Regions from separate parts of the Serratia sp. LSHTC3 genome, predicted to be linked through region 3. Evidence: predicted binding sites of a transcription regulator. Region 3 holds the regulator's gene; each other region holds the start of a gene.
What was found. Region 3 encodes Fur, which represses iron uptake genes when iron is present. Its sites were predicted from a motif close to ATAATAATGAGAACNACTATCAA; they were not measured.
Positions count from the first base shown of each region.

Region 1: fepD (Fe(3+)-siderophore ABC transporter permease) is a predicted target of Fur. The motif match lies at 2,450-2,472, and genes of this name have one in related genera.
Region 2: feoA (ferrous iron transporter A) is a predicted target of Fur. The motif match lies at 2,170-2,192, and genes of this name have one in related genera.

Region 1 covers NZ_JBXUNP010000001.1:318,803-324,140, reverse strand. Annotated here, with positions in the region: gene gltX (glutamate--tRNA ligase) at 1-202, opposite strand, end outside; tRNA gene AC2CGI_RS01570 (tRNA-Val) at 497-572, shown strand; tRNA gene AC2CGI_RS01565 (tRNA-Val) at 602-677, shown strand; tRNA gene AC2CGI_RS01560 (tRNA-Val) at 717-792, shown strand; tRNA gene AC2CGI_RS01555 (tRNA-Lys) at 800-875, shown strand; RNA gene AC2CGI_RS01550 (RtT sRNA) at 951-1,074, shown strand; gene fepB (Fe2+-enterobactin ABC transporter substrate-binding protein) at 1,268-2,275, shown strand; gene fepD (Fe(3+)-siderophore ABC transporter permease) at 2,488-3,543, shown strand; gene fepG (iron-enterobactin ABC transporter permease) at 3,543-4,580, shown strand; gene AC2CGI_RS01530 (ABC transporter ATP-binding protein) at 4,598-5,338, shown strand, end outside.
Region 2 covers NZ_JBXUNP010000007.1:71,742-77,079, forward strand. Annotated here, with positions in the region: gene AC2CGI_RS21700 (Tex family protein) at 1-1,703, shown strand, start outside; gene feoA (ferrous iron transporter A) at 2,311-2,535, shown strand; gene feoB (Fe(2+) transporter permease subunit FeoB) at 2,607-4,922, shown strand; gene AC2CGI_RS21715 (FeoC-like transcriptional regulator) at 4,922-5,161, shown strand; gene AC2CGI_RS21720 (YdgH/BhsA/McbA-like domain containing protein) at 5,206-5,338, opposite strand, start outside.
Region 3 covers NZ_JBXUNP010000005.1:288,308-293,645, forward strand. Annotated here, with positions in the region: gene chiP (chitoporin ChiP) at 1-143, shown strand, start outside; gene chiQ (ChiQ/YbfN family lipoprotein) at 190-516, shown strand; gene AC2CGI_RS19670 (beta-N-acetylhexosaminidase) at 530-3,187, shown strand; gene fur (ferric iron uptake transcriptional regulator) at 3,436-3,882, opposite strand; gene fldA (flavodoxin FldA) at 4,212-4,751, opposite strand; gene ybfE (LexA regulated protein) at 5,007-5,294, opposite strand.

The sequences.
Region 1 (5,338 bases), on a different contig from region 3:
AATCCAGGTTCAACCAGTTCATGCCATCCATAATTGCGTCGATCGCGTCCTGGGTAGAACGTTCCAGATCGGTATCTTCGATACGCAGAACGAACTCACCGCCCGCATGGCGGCTGAACAACCAGGAATAAAGTGCGGTACGCGCGCCGCCGACGTGAAGATAGCCGGTCGGGCTCGGTGCAAAACGGGTTTTGATTTTCATTGGGTTCACTGCCTTATTACGCAACGCGTGTCGGCGGTTGCCGACGATTGCTCGGAATTGAAAAAAGAGTGGACGACATTGTATCACCACGCGCTAATTCCTCAACGCCGACACGATATTGCACCGGTCGATTTCGCGCGTTTTGCGGCGAGTTTCGCATAGCATCGCGCAAAGAATCGGCGCTGCTGGCGATTATTATCGCGCCCTGCCTAAATTTGCGGCGAACGATTGAAATCATTTTAAAAACCGTTGACTCACTTTGAACTATCCCTATAATGCGACTCCAACAAGACGGGGCGATTAGCTCAGTTGGTAGAGCATCTCCTTTACACGGAGGGGGTCGGCGGTTCGAGCCCGTCATCGCCCACCATCTTGTTGAGAAAAAATGAGAACGAATGAGGGTGATTAGCTCAGTTGGTAGAGCATCTCCTTTACACGGAGGGGGTCGGCGGTTCGAGCCCGTCATCACCCACCATCATTCTCTCGTTTAGCAGTAACCTGGAAGTCCTGAAGTGGGTGATTAGCTCAGTTGGTAGAGCATCTCCTTTACACGGAGGGGGTCGGCGGTTCGAGCCCGTCATCACCCACCACATCTGCGGGTCGTTAGCTCAGTTGGTAGAGCAGTTGACTTTTAATCAATTGGTCGCAGGTTCGAATCCTGCACGACCCACCAATTCAGAAAAAAGCGCCTTTTGGCGCTTTTTTCGTTTCTGCGCCACCCACCTCTGACTTCATCTTCTCGCAGGCATAGTTTACCGAGTCGTGCAGGATGAAGAACCGTAGAGGTTCGAGCATCGCGCAGCGATACGACAACGCGCAGCGTTGCCCGCAGGGTGAGGCCACAGGCCGAATCAATCCTGCACGACCCACCAATTCAGAAAAAAGCGCCTTTTGGCGCTTTTTTCGTTTCTGCCGTTCGCCTCCCTTTCTTCTTATTCACCACGCGCTGAGATACGAATGGTTATCATTTTGGCGGCTTGAATGGTAAATTAGCCGGCATCCACCACACAGCCAATCCTCAGCCGGATTGATACGCCTTAGTTCAAGGAAAGAAAGAGCCCGCTCATGACCCTATCCTTACGCCAGCTGTTCATTGCATTTATCGCCACTTCCAGCCTGTTGCTCAGCGGCTGCGGCCCGGACGACAAGAGCGACGGACAGAAACCGTCCGCCCCCGCAGCCGACGGCAGTTGGCCGCGCACCATCGACAGCGTCAAAGGGAAATTCACGCTGGAAAAACCGCCGCAGCGCATCGTGTCCACCAGCGTCACCATCACCGGCACGCTGTTGGCTATCGACGCCCCGGTGGTCGCCAGCGCCGCCACCAGCCCAAATCCCCTGGTGGCCGATAAACAAGGTTTCTTTACCCAGTGGAGCGAGGTGGCCAAACAGCGCCACGTCGAGCGGCTGTACCAGGTGGAGCCCAATGCCGAGGCCGTCGCCGCCGCCGCGCCGGATTTGATCGTCGTCGCCGCGACCGGCGGTGATTCGGCGTTGAAACTTTATGACCAGCTGTCCGCCATTGCGCCGACTCTGGTGCTCGACTATGGCGACAAAAGCTGGCAACAGCTGGCCAGCGAGCTCGGCGAGATCACCGGTCATGAAGCCGGCGCCAAACAGGCGGAAGATCGTTTCGAGCAGCGCGTGGAGCAAGTGAAACAGGCGATCGCGCTGCCGCCGCAGCCCACCACTCCGCTGGTGTATGCCGACAACGGCCGCGAGGCCATGCTGTGGACGCCGGGTTCTGCCCAGGGCAAACTGCTGACCCAGCTCGGCTTCCAACTGGCCACCCCGCCGGAAAGCGCCAAAGGCAACACCAGCATGGGTAAACGCCATGACATCATCCAGATCTCCGGCGAAAAAATGGCCGAAGGTCTGAATGGCAAAACCCTGATCCTGTTCGCCACCAATGAGCGCAAAGTGCAAGAGGTGCTGACCAACCCGTTCCTCAAACATCTGGAGCCGGTGGAACAGCGGCACGTCTACGCCGTCGGCAACGACACCTTCCGCCTCGATTACTACAGCGCCACCAACATGCTGAATCAAATCGAACGGTTGTTCAAAAAGCCCTGAATCACGCCGTCGGCAGGTCAGCCCCCTGCCGACACTTTCCGCAAGCGGGGCGAACGTTCACATTCAATCAATTGAAATATCAATAGTTATTAACATTGTCCACGCACCTTTGCCACCAACCGGCGGGTGCATGCGGGCGTAAACTCGTGCTACTATTGCCCCGCATGAACGCAAATAACAATGAGAATAAAAATCATACAGGAGTTACCGGTGTGAACGTACCCACTCCGACTGAGCGGACGCTTTCGTCCGCTCCGCACGCAGCTTACGCCAGTGGCTTCAAACGCATCGCCGGGTTCGGTATCGGTTTGGCGCTGTTGCTGCTGTGCATCATGGCCAGCCTGATGCTGGGTTCCAAAGCCATCCCCTTCCATACCGTCTGGCTCAGCCTGCAGGGCGCCGCGAGCGGTTCCGACAGCACCATCATTCTCAATGCCCGGGTGCCCCGTACGCTGGCGGGCATCCTGGCCGGCATGGCGCTCGGCGCCGCCGGCGCGCTGATCCAGGCGCTGACGCGCAACCCGCTGGCCGATCCCGGCGTGCTCGGCATCAACGCCGGCGCCAGCTTCGCCGTGGTCATCGGCATCATGTTTTTCGGCGCCGCCACCACCGAAAGCTACATGGCCTACGCCTTTGCCGGCGCTGCCCTCACCACCCTGCTGGTCTACCTGATCGGCACGCTAGCGGGCGGGCGCATCAACCCGGTGCGGCTGACGCTGGCCGGCGTGGCGATCGGCGCGGTGCTGCTCGGCATCACCACCGGGCTGTCGCTGATCGATCCGCAAACCTTCGACCAACTGCGCTTCTGGCAGGCCGGCACGCTGGATATCCGCACGCTGTCCACGCTGCCGGTCACCGCCCCCGCCATTTTGCTCGGCTGCCTGCTGACGCTGCTCATCGCCCGGCCGCTGAATACCATCGGCATGGGGGAAGATCTGGCTATCGCACTCGGCGCGCGCGTGGTGCTGACTCAGGTGATCGCGGTGATCGCCATCACGCTGCTGTGCGGCGCGGCGACCGCCACCGTCGGCCCGATCAGTTTCATCGGCCTGATGGTGCCGCATATCGCCCGCTGGTGGGTCGGCCCCGACCAGCGCTGGATCCTGCCCTACTCCATGCTGCTGGCACCGATTTTACTGCTGTGCGCCGACGTGGTCGGCCGCTTGCTGGCGGCCGGTGAACTGCGGGTTTCCATCGTGGCGGCCTTCATCGGCGCGCCGGTGCTGATCTGGCTGGTGCGCCGCAAGAAAACGCTGGGGGGTCTGTGATGAGTCTGCCGCATACGCTGCATATCGGCCGCCCGGACGGCGTCATCAACGGGCGCCTGCCGCTGCGCCTGCTGCTGGTCAACCTTTCACTGTTGGCGCTGTGTCTGGCGATGGCCGTCGCCGCCCTGTGCTACGGCACGCTGCAACTTTCGCTGGAGCAGGTTTTTGCCGCGCTGACCGGCGAGGCGCCGAAAAACCTGGTCACCGTGGTCACCCAATGGCGCTTGCCGCGCATCGCCATGGCGCTGCTGTTAGGCGCCGCGCTCGGCATGAGCGGCGCCATCTTCCAGTCGATTATCCGCAACCCGCTCGGCAGCCCGGACGTGATCGGCTTTAACATGGGGGCTTACACCGGCGCGCTGATCGCCATCACCCTGTTCAACGGCGGCTACTATTACATCGCCGGCGGCGCGCTGGCCGGCGGCATTCTCGCCGCGCTGGCCATCTATCTGCTGGCCTGGCGGCAAGGCATCGCCGGCTTCCGGTTGATCATCGTCGGCATCGCCATAAGCGCGGTGCTGGTCTCCACCAACACCTGGCTGATCATCACCGCCTCGCTCGAGCGCGCCATGGACGCCGCCATGTGGCAGGCCGGTTCGCTCAACGGCATGACCTGGCAAAAAGCCCAGCCCGCCACGGCGTTCATCGTGCTGGCAGCCGCGGCCGCGCTGCTGATGGGCAAACGGCTGCAGCTGCTGGAAATGGGCGATGACACGGCGCGCGCGCTGGGCGTTAACGCCGAAGGCAGCCGGCTGTGGCTGATGCTGTTCGGCGTTACCCTCACCGCCGCCGTCACCGCCACCGCCGGGCCGATTTCCTTTATCGCGCTGGCGGCGCCGCAGATCGCCCGTCGCCTCGCCGGCCAATCCTCGGTCACCCTGACCTCCTCGGCGCTGATGGGCGCGGCGTTGCTGCTCGGCGCCGACGTGGTGTCCCAACATCTTTTCGCGCCGATCCAACTGCCGGTCGGGGTTGTGACCGTCTGCATCGGCGGCCTGTACCTGATTTGGCTGCTCATCCGAGAGGCCCGCAGATAATGAAGAGTGATAATGCCATGAGCCACCGCCTGCACGCCTCGCACCTGAAGCTGGGCTACGACAATAAAATCATCGCTGACGATCTGAGCGTGGCGATCCCCGACGGCGCTTTCACGGTGATTGTCGGGCCGAACGCCTGCGGCAAATCGACGCTGTTGCGCGCCCTGTGCCGCCTGCTGAAACCCAGCGCCGGCGAGGTGATGCTGGACGGCAAGAACATCAGCAGCTTCGCCACCAAGGTGCTGGCGCGCGAGCTTGGGCTGCTGCCGCAAACTTCGATCGCGCCGGACAGCATCACCGTGGCGGATCTGGTGTCGCGCGGCCGCTATCCGCACCAAAGCCTGCTGAAACAGTGGACGCAGGCCGACAAACAGGCGGTGGAAGCCGCCATGGCGGCCACCAACGTCAGCCAGCTGGCGGATCGCAGCGTCGACGAGCTGTCCGGCGGGCAGCGTCAGCGCGTCTGGGTGGCGATGGCGCTGGCGCAGCAAACCCCGCTGCTACTGCTGGATGAGCCGACCACCTATCTGGACATCGCGCACCAGATCGAACTGCTGGATCTGTTCCGCCAGCTCAACCGCGAGCGCGGTCAAACCCTGATCGCGGTGCTGCACGATCTCAACCACGCCTGCCGCTATGCCGATCACATCATCGCCATGCGCGACGGCAAGATCGTGGCGGAAGGGAAACCGGCGGAGATCATCACCGCCGAACTGGTGGAGCGGGTGTTCGGCATGCCGTGCATGATCATCGACGAT
Region 2 (5,338 bases), on a different contig from region 3:
ACGAACCGATTTCTCAGGTGCCTTCACACCGCGCGCTGGCGATGTTCCGCGGCCGCAACGAAGGCGTGCTGCAGCTGGCGCTGAACGCCGATCCGCAGTTTGAGGAAGCCCCGCGCGAAAGCCAGGCGGAGCTGATCATCATCAATCACCTCAACCTGCGCCTGAACAACGCCCCGGCCGACGCCTGGCGCAAGGCGGTGGTTAACTGGACCTGGCGCATCAAGGTGTTGCTGCACCTGGAAACTGAGCTGATGGGCACGGTGCGCGAGCGCGCGGAAGATGAAGCAATCAACGTTTTCGCCCGCAACATGCATGATCTGCTGATGGCCGCGCCGGCCGGCATGCGCGCCACCATGGGCCTCGATCCGGGCCTGCGCACCGGGGTGAAAGTCGCCGTGGTCGACGCGACCGGCAAACTGGTCGCCACCGACACCGTCTACCCGCACACCGGGCAAGCGGCGAAAGCCGCCGCCATCGTCGCGGCGCTGTGCATCAAACACAACGTGGAGCTGGTGGCCATCGGCAACGGCACCGCTTCACGTGAAACCGAGCGCTTCTATCTCGACCTGCAAAAGCAGTTCGGCGAAGTCCGGGCGCAAAAAGTGATCGTCAGCGAAGCGGGCGCGTCGGTGTATTCCGCGTCTGAACTGGCGGCGCAGGAATTCCCGGATCTCGACGTATCGCTGCGCGGCGCGGTGTCCATCGCTCGCCGCCTGCAGGATCCGCTGGCGGAGCTGGTGAAGATCGACCCGAAATCCATCGGCGTCGGCCAGTATCAGCACGACGTCAGCCAGAGCCAGCTGGCGAAGAAACTGGACTCGGTGGTGGAAGACTGCGTAAACGCCGTCGGCGTCGATCTGAACACCGCGTCGGTGCCGTTGCTGACCCGCGTGGCCGGCCTGACGCGCATGATGGCGCAGAACATCGTCAACTGGCGCGACGAGAACGGCCGCTTCAGCAACCGTGAACAGCTGCTGAAGGTCAGCCGTCTGGGGCCGAAGGCCTTCGAACAGTGCGCCGGCTTCCTGCGTATCAACCACGGCGACAACCCGCTGGATGCTTCTACCGTTCACCCGGAAGCCTATCCGGTGGTGCAACGCATCCTGGCCGCCACCGAGCAGGCGCTGCAGGATCTGATGGGCAACGCCTCCGCAGTGCGCAGCCTGAAAGCGGTTGATTTCACCGACGACAAGTTCGGCGTGCCGACGGTCACCGACATTCTGAAAGAGCTGGAGAAGCCGGGCCGTGACCCGCGTCCGGAATTCAAAACCGCCACCTTCGCCGAAGGCGTGGAAACCCTCAACGATCTGCAGCCGGGCATGATCCTGGAAGGCTCGGTGACCAACGTCACCAACTTCGGCGCCTTCGTGGATATCGGCGTGCATCAGGACGGCCTGGTGCACATCTCCTCGCTGGCGGACAAATTCGTCGAAGATCCGCACACCGTGGTGAAAGCCGGCGACATCGTCAAAGTGAAGGTGATGGAAGTCGATCTGCAGCGTAAACGCATTGCGCTGAGCATGCGCCTGGATGAGCAACCGGGCGAGGGTTCACCGCGTCGCGGCGGCAACGCGCCTGCCCAGACGCGCGACAACGCCAACCGTTCGGCAGGCGGCAACAAGGCCAAACCGCGCAACGCGGCGCCGGCCGGCAACAGCGCCATGGGCGACGCGCTGGCGGCGGCATTCGGCAAGAAACGCTAAGTCGGAACCGACAGGGCGGAGCCTGCTCCGCCCTTTCCGAGAAAGAAAACTTGCGGCATTTTTTTGACCCGTCTCAATAAACCTTCATCTTTTTATTTCCCGTTGCTGCGTGACCGCCCTCCCATTGTTAAAGCGGCAAACATCCCTTCTGCAGCCGTTTATTAACAACGTCGTTAACACGCATTTTTCATTTTGCGAATTGTGAGCGAAACACAAATGGTTACCGCTCGCATTACGGCGGAATAATGTTATTGAATTGCCTTTCATCAGAAATAAATAAGGGAAAAACGCCATCAATATTTGCAAACGAGAAAACTCGGCTACAAATACGCAACTGATTTAACTCACCATTCTCATTTGTCGCCGAGTAAAAGCAGTGGTAAAACGGGGCTTATCAAGACGACACAACCAAAAACTGTCGACGCCATAATAATTGGTTACAATACCCCTACTTTTTGTATTGAACGCGATAATGATAATTACTATTATTTGCGCTCACTTTATTGCATGACCTTATGGATGAATACCGCCGACGGCGTGGCATTTTCGCCGGCAACGTCCAATTATCATCAGCCCGATGTTCATCGGCACCCGGAAGGTTAATCACATGCAGCTTCAACCTAAACACACATATAAGATTGTCGGCTTTTCCGGTGAAATTGCGCCGGCCTACCGCCAGAAACTGTTATCGCTCGGCATGCTGCCCGGCTCTTCGTTCGACGTGGTGCGCGTCGCGCCGCTGGGCGATCCGATAGAAATAAAAACCCGCCGCGTCAGCCTGGTGCTGCGCAGGAAGGATCTGGCGCTGCTGCAGCTCGACGGCCAGTCCTGAACCGGCGCACCTCCATTTGCCGACGCGTCCTTGCGCCGGCGCGGCTCTCCTTGAAGACGACACGCAGAACTATGAAAAAACTCACCATCGGCTTAATCGGTAACCCGAACTCCGGCAAAACCACGCTGTTCAACCAGCTGACCGGCGCACGCCAACGGGTCGGTAACTGGGCGGGCGTGACGGTCGAACGCAAAGAAGGCCATTTCACTACCCCGCAGTCCGACGTGCGGCTGGTCGATTTGCCCGGCACCTACTCCCTGACCACCATTTCAGAGCAAACCTCGCTCGATGAGCAGATCGCCTGCCACTACATTTTGAGCGGCGACGCCGATCTGCTGATCAACGTGGTCGACGCCTCCAACCTGGAGCGCAATCTCTACCTGACGCTGCAGCTGCTGGAGCTGGGCATTCCCTGCATCGTGGCGCTGAACATGCTCGACATCGCCAAAAGCCAGCATATCGATATCGACGTCGCCGCGCTGTCGGCACGCCTCGGCTGCCCGGTAGTGCCGATGATCTCCACCCGCGCCGACGGTATCGGCGTGCTGAAACAGATGATCGACAATCATCGCCTCAACGAACAGCAGGCGCTGGTGAACTACCCGCCGTTGCTGCTGAAAGCGGTCGCCACGCTGAGCGATGCCATGCCGCAAACGCTGCCGGCGGTGCAACGCCGCTGGCTGGCATTGCAGATGCTGGAAGGCGACATCTACAGCCACCGGCTGGCCGGTCCCGCCGTCGCGCTGCTGCCTGCGGCCATTCAGGCGTTGCAACAGCAACAGCAAGAAGACCCGGCGCTGGTGATCGCTGACGCGCGCTACCAGTCTATCGCCACCCTGAGCGACGCGGTCAGCAACTCGCAGCAGGCGATGCCCAACCGCCTGACCGACATGCTGGATAAAGTGATCCTCAACCGCTGGCTGGGCGTACCGATCTTCCTGTTGGTGATGTACCTGATGTTCCTGCTGGCGATCAACATCGGCGGCGCGCTGCAGCCGATCTTCGATATCGGCTCGGCGGCGATCTTCATTCAGGGCATTCAGTGGCTCGGCTACACCCTGCACTTCCCCGACTGGCTGACCGTTTTCCTGGCGCAGGGCGTCGGCGGCGGCATCAACACCGTGCTGCCGCTGGTGCCGCAGATCGGCATGATGTACCTGTTCCTGTCGTTCCTGGAAGACTCCGGCTACATGGCGCGTGCGGCGTTCGTGATGGATCGCCTGATGCAGGCGCTCGGGCTGCCGGGCAAATCCTTTGTGCCGCTGATCGTCGGTTTCGGCTGCAACGTGCCGTCCATCATGGGCGCCCGTACGCTGGACGCCCAACGCGAGCGCCTGATCACCATCATGATGGCGCCGTTCATGTCCTGCGGCGCCCGGCTGGCGATCTTCGCGGTGTTTGCCGCCGCCTTCTTTGGCCAGGACGGCGCAGGGGTGGTGTTCTCGCTGTACATGCTCGGCATCGCGGTGGCGATCCTCACCGGCCTGGTACTCAAATACACCCTCATGCGCGGCGAAGCCTCGCCGTTCGTGATGGAGCTGCCGGTTTACCACGTGCCGCACCTGAAAAGCCTGCTGCTGCAAACCTGGCAGCGGTTGAAAGGGTTCGTGTTGCGCGCCGGTAAGGTGATCGTGGTGGCCAGCATATTCATCGGCGGCCTTAACAGCTTCTCGTTCAGCGGCAAAACGGTCGACAACATCAACGACTCCGCGCTGGCCACGGTTTCCAAGGTGCTGACGCCGTTGCTGCAGCCGATGGGCGTCCACCGCGATAACTGGCAGGCCACCGTCGGCCTGGTGACCGGCGCGATGGCGAAAGAAGTGGTGGTCGGCACGCTGAATACGCTGTATACCGCCGAGCACATCAACAAAGAGGCGTTCGACGCCGCCAACTTCAACCTGCTCGATGAGCTGGGCGGCGCGCTGCAGGAAACCTGGGACGGCCTGAAAAACACCTTCAGCCTGAGCGTGCTGTCCAACCCGATCGAAGCCAGCAAGGGCGACGGCGAGATGGGCGTCGGCTCGATGGGCGTGATGAGCAGCAAATTCGGCTCCGGCATCTCCGCCTACAGCTATCTGATCTTCGTGCTGCTGTATGTGCCCTGCGTCTCGGTGATGGGCGCCATCGCCCGCGAATCGAGCCGCGGCTGGATGACATTCTCCATCCTGTGGGGGCTGAACGTGGCCTACTCGCTGGCGACGCTGTTCTACCAAGCGGCGACCTTCAACCAACACCCGCAGTACAGCCTGACGGCGATCCTGGCGGTGCTGCTGGTGAATCTGCTGGTGCTGTTCGGCCTGCGCCGGGCGCGCAGCCGCGTCACGGTGCGCCTGGGCAACGCCACGCCGGCGGCCTGTTGTCAGGGCGCCAAAGGGAGCTGTCACTGATGGCCGGGCTGCTGCAGGTGCGCGATGCGCTGGCGCTGCGCGGCAGCGCCCAGGCGCAGCAGCTCAGCCAATCGCTGGCGACGCCGCTGCCGCTGGTGCAGGCGATGCTGGATCGTTTGACGGCGATGGGGAAAGTGGAGCGCATCGAACAGGATGACGGCGCCTGTTTGAGCGGCGGCTGCAAAAGCTGCCCGCAGGGCCAGGGGTGCAGCACGGTGTTCTACCGACTGAAAGCCTGAAGATAAGGGGCGCCAATGACGGGCGCCCCATTACCGTTCAAGGCTTATTGTTTGTCTTTGTAAACTTCGGCGATGGCGCTGAATTTACCGTGTTCGCGGCCTGCCAGGATCACGTAGTATTGACCGCCCTTTTCGTCAGCCAGTTTGGACAGCTCTTCCTTGGCGTCCATCGGTGAC
Region 3 (5,338 bases):
CCAAGGGCACGCTGATCAAGCTGCACTACACCCAGTATGACAACCACACCAACATCCCGAGCTGGGGCGGCGGTTACGGCAACATCTTCCAGGACGAGAAAGACGTCAAGTTCATGGTCATCGCGCCATTCACCATCTTCTGATGCGTTCCCCGGCCTCGTCGCCGGGGGCAGTTAAGGGAATTCAACGATGAAAAAAATCATGCTGATGTTGGCGGCCGCCGCGCTCTTGAGCGCCTGCGCGCAACCCGCCGCGCCGCCGGAAGACGCCAAATTGAAGCAGGCTTACAGCGCCTGCATCAACACCGCCGAAGGCTCGCCGGAGCGTCTGCAGCCCTGCAAGGCGGTGCTGAACGTGCTGAAACAAGAGAAACAGCACCAGCAGTTCGCCGCGCAGGAAACGGTGCGGGTGATGGATTATCAGAACTGCATTATGGCGGTGCACAGCGGTAACGGTCAGGCTTACGACGCCAAGTGCGGCAAGCTGTGGCAAGAAATTCGCGATAACAATAATTAAGAAGGACGAGAAGATGAACGCATTCAAACTGAGCGCACTGGCCGCTTTGACGGCAACGATGGGATTCCTGGGCGGCATGGGTAATGCCATGGCCGATCAACAGCTGGTGGATCAGCTGAGCCAGCTGAAGCTGAACGTGAAAATGCTGGATAACCGCGCCGGCGAAAACGGCGTGGATTGCGCGGCGCTGGGCGCCGACTGGGCCTCATGCAACCGGGTGTTGTTCACCCTCAGCAACGACGGGCAGGCGATCGACGGCAAGGACTGGGTCATCTATTTCCACAGCCCGCGCCAGACCTTGCGGGTGGATAACGATCAGTTCAAGATCGCGCATCTGACCGGCGATCTGTACAAGCTGGAGCCGACCGCCAAATTCAGCGGTTTCCCTGCCGGCAAGGCGGTGGAAATCCCGGTGGTCGCCGAATACTGGCAGCTGTTCAGAAACGACTTCCTGCCGCGCTGGTATGCCACCTCCGGCGACGCCAAGCCGAAAATGCTGGCGAATACCGACACCGAAAATCTGGACCAGTTCGTGGCGCCGTTCACCGGCGATCAGTGGAAGCGCACCAAGGACGACAAAAACATTCTGATGACGCCGGCTTCGCGCTTTGTCAGCAATGCCGATCTGCAGACGCTGCCCGCCGGCGCGCTGCGCGGCCAGATCGTGCCGACACCGATGCAGGTGAAAGTGCACGCACAGGACGCCGACCTGCGCAAAGGGGTATCGCCGGATCTGAGCACGCTGGTCAAGCCGGCGGCGGACGTCGTCAACCAGCGCTTCGCGCTGCTGGGCGTGCCGGTTCAGGCCAACGGTTACCCGATCAAGACCGACATCCAGCCGGGCAAGTTTAAAGGCGCGATGGCGGTGCCGGGCGCTTATGAGCTGAAAATCGGTAAGAAAGAGGCGCGGGTGATCGGCTTCGATCAGGCCGGGGTGTTCTACGGGTTGCAGTCGATCCTGTCGTTAGTGCCGAGCGACGGCAGCGGCAAGATCGCCACGCTCGACGCCAGCGATGCGCCGCGCTTCCAGTATCGCGGCATTTTCCTTGACGTGGCGCGCAACTTCCATAAGAAGGACGCGGTGCTGCGCCTGCTGGATCAGATGGCGGCTTACAAGCTCAATAAATTCCACTTCCACCTGAGCGATGACGAAGGCTGGCGCATCGAGATCCCCGGTTTGCCGGAGCTGACGGAAGTCGGCGGCCAGCGCTGCCACGATCTGAGCGAAACCACCTGCCTGCTGCCGCAGTACGGCCAGGGGCCGGACGTCTACGGCGGCTTCTTCAGCCGTCAGGACTATATCGACATCATCAAATACGCCCAGGCGCGCCAGATTGAGGTGATCCCGGAGATCGACATGCCGGCGCACGCCCGCGCGGCGGTGGTCTCTATGGAAGCGCGCTACAAGAAACTGCATGCCGCCGGCAAAGAGCAGGAGGCCAACGAGTTCCGCCTGGTGGATCCGACCGATACCTCCAATACCACCTCGGTGCAGTTCTTTAACCGCCAGAGCTACCTGAACCCGTGCCTGGATTCCTCCCAGCGCTTTGTCGACAAGGTGATTGGCGAGATTGCCCAGATGCATAAAGAAGCCGGGCAGCCGATCAAAACCTGGCACTTCGGCGGCGATGAGGCGAAAAACATCCGCCTGGGCGCCGGCTATACCGACAAGGCGAAACCGGAGCCGGGTAAAGGCATCATCGACCAGAGCAACGAAGACAAGCCGTGGGCCAAGTCGCAGGTTTGCCAGACGATGATCAAAGAAGGCAAGGTGGCCGACATGGAACACCTGCCGAGCTACTTCGGCCAGGAGGTCAGCAAGCTGGTGAAGGCGCACGGCATCGACAGAATGCAGGCCTGGCAAGACGGCTTGAAAGACGCCGAGAACGCAAAGGCGTTCGCCACCTCGCGCGTGGGCGTCAACTTCTGGGATACGTTGTACTGGGGCGGTTTCGATAGCGTCAACGACTGGGCCAACAAAGGATATGAAGTGGTGGTCTCCAACCCGGACTACGTCTACATGGACTTCCCTTACGAGGTGAACCCGGACGAGCGTGGTTACTACTGGGGCACCCGCTTCAGCGACGAGCGCAAGGTGTTCAGCTTCGCGCCGGACAACATGCCGCAGAACGCGGAAACCTCGGTCGACCGCGACGGCAACCACTTTAACGCCAAAAGCGACAAGCCGTGGCCGGGCGCCTACGGTCTGTCCGCTCAGCTGTGGAGCGAAACCCAGCGCACCGATCCGCAGATGGAATACATGATCTTCCCGCGCGCGCTGTCGGTGGCGGAACGCGCCTGGCACCGAGCCGGTTGGGAGCAGGACTATCGCGCCGGCCGTGAATACAAAGGCGGGGAAACCCACTTTGTCGACACCAAGGCGCTGGAGAAAGACTGGTTGCGCTTCGCCAATATCCTGGGCCAACGAGAACTGGCCAAGCTGGACAAAGGCGGCGTCGCTTACCGTCTGCCGGTGCCGGGCGCGCGCGTGGCGGGCGGCAAGCTGGAAGCGAATATCGCGCTGCCGGGATTGGGCATCGAGTACTCCACCGACGGCGGTAAGCAGTGGCAGCGCTATGATGCCAAGGCCAAACCGGCGGTCTCCGGCGAAGTACAGGTGCGCTCGGTCAGCCCGGACGGTAAACGTTACAGCCGCGCCGAGAAGGTCTAAGCCCGGCACATCGGCCTGTCGTCATGGCGGCGGGCCGCTTAACGAAGGGGGAATGCGTTCGCCCCCGCGCGTGCCGGCGTGGGGCGGATGTTGAAGTGAGAGCAGTACGTGGAGTCGCAGTGCCGCTGCAATTGTAGTATTTCATGACATGATCTTTCCCCGGCTTGCCCGGGGATTTTTTTGCCCGTTGTACGGCGGGCATAAAAAAACCGCCTCAATGTGAGGCGGTTTCTCATAGCCGGTGAGGCTTATTTCTTGTCGTGCAGCGATTCGTCTTCGCGGCAGTCACCGGTTTCACAGTGGCCGTACAGGTACAGACTGTGGTTGGTAAGCTTGATGCCGTGCTGCTTGGCGATATCACGCTGGCGCACTTCGATGGATTCGTCGCTGAATTCGATCACTTTGCCGCAGTCCAGGCAAATCAGGTGATCGTGGTGATGCTGTTGGGTCAGCTCGAACACGGACTTGCCGCCTTCGAAGTTGTGACGTGTCACAATGCCCGCATCGTCAAACTGGTTCAGTACGCGATAAACCGTTGCCAGGCCGATCTCTTCGCCCATATCAATCAGTTTTTTGTACAAATCTTCCGCACTGACGTGATGGCATTCCGGATTTTGCAGTACTTCCAGGATTTTGAGTCGCGGAAGCGTGACTTTTAAGCCGGCCTTCTTCAATGCGATGTTGTTGTCGGTCATGCGAATTCAGTCCTGTTACTATGCTAATCAAGTTGAGGCGTACTCGCCTGTGGCATCGGTCGGCACAAAGAGTTAATGCGTCTCATTATAGAACCGGTTGTACTAAATGGAAACCGCCGGTTGTTAACAAAGATATAATTGCACTATTGCATGTTTTGCATGCAACGCCTTGATGGATGGGATAAACCGATATCTCAGTCTACCGTGACGGGGTGGGAAGTTACAAATCTGTAGCTTCTATCGCAGCAATCCCTGTTGCCGATGACGGCCCTGTCGGCACACTATGCACTTTACAGGGCCTTTGTTCAACCTTTCGCCAGTCCCGGCGTTTAGCCGACGATATCGGCCAGGCTCAGCTCTTCGACAATCTGTTTGACCCAGGCGTCGACGCGCTCATTGGTCAGCTCCGGCTGACGGTCTTCGTCGATCGCCAGACCGATGAAGTGGTTGTCGTCCGCCAGGCCTTTGGAAGCTTCGAAGTGGTAGCCTTTGGTCGGCCAGTGGCCCACGATGGCCGCGCCGCGCGGTTCGATGATGTCGCGGATGGTGCCCATCGCGTCACAGAAGTATTCCGCGTAGTCTTCCTGGTCGCCGCAGCCGAACAGCGCCACCAGTTTGCCGTTGAAATCGACTTCTTCCAGCGTCGGGAAGAAATCGTCCCAGTCACACTGCGCTTCACCGTAGTACCAGGTCGGGATACCCAGCAGCAGGATATCGAACCCTTCCAGGTCTTCTTTGCTGCTTTTGGCGATGTCGTGCACTTCAGAGACGTCGTCGCCAAACTGTTTCTGGAGAATTTTCTGGATCATTTTGGCAATGTTTTCGGTATTGCCAGTGTCGCTGCCAAAGAAAATGCCTACAGTAGCCATATCGCGTATAACCTTTAAATTCAATTAATTGCATTACTCGGCGCCGGCACTGCCGCCGATTAAAATGATGCCATGGCAAGAGCCTTTCGCCACGGTGGCGGGCGCCGACAGGCGCAGTCTCTTACCGGTAAATGCGTATCATGCCAGAAAGTGGCGCCGGGGTTTTATCGCATTTATGCGATGCCGAAGGATGAAGAAAAGCGTGGTCGATCCGGCGTTGTCCTTAACGCCGCGCCGCGCGTGCGGCCGAAGAGATCAATGTTCCGGCTGTTCTTCCGCCAGTTGCGCCAACAGCATCTGCTCGATGAGTTCGCTGCGGCTGATGTTGCGCTGTTCCGCCAGTTTGTTCAGGGCGTCCACCGCATCCGCGTTGATTTTCAGCTCTACGCGCCGCAATCCGCGCACTTTATCGCGCCGTAACTGATTGCGCTTATTGATTCTAAGCTGTTCATCGCGGGAAAGCGGGTTGGTTTTCGGGCGCCCCGGACGGCGTTCATCTGCGAACAGATCCAGCGTCGTGCGATCCGTTTGTTCTTTTGCCATAGGTAGCGGTACTGCAAGGGAGTTTGCATCAAAAAGCGCTCGCA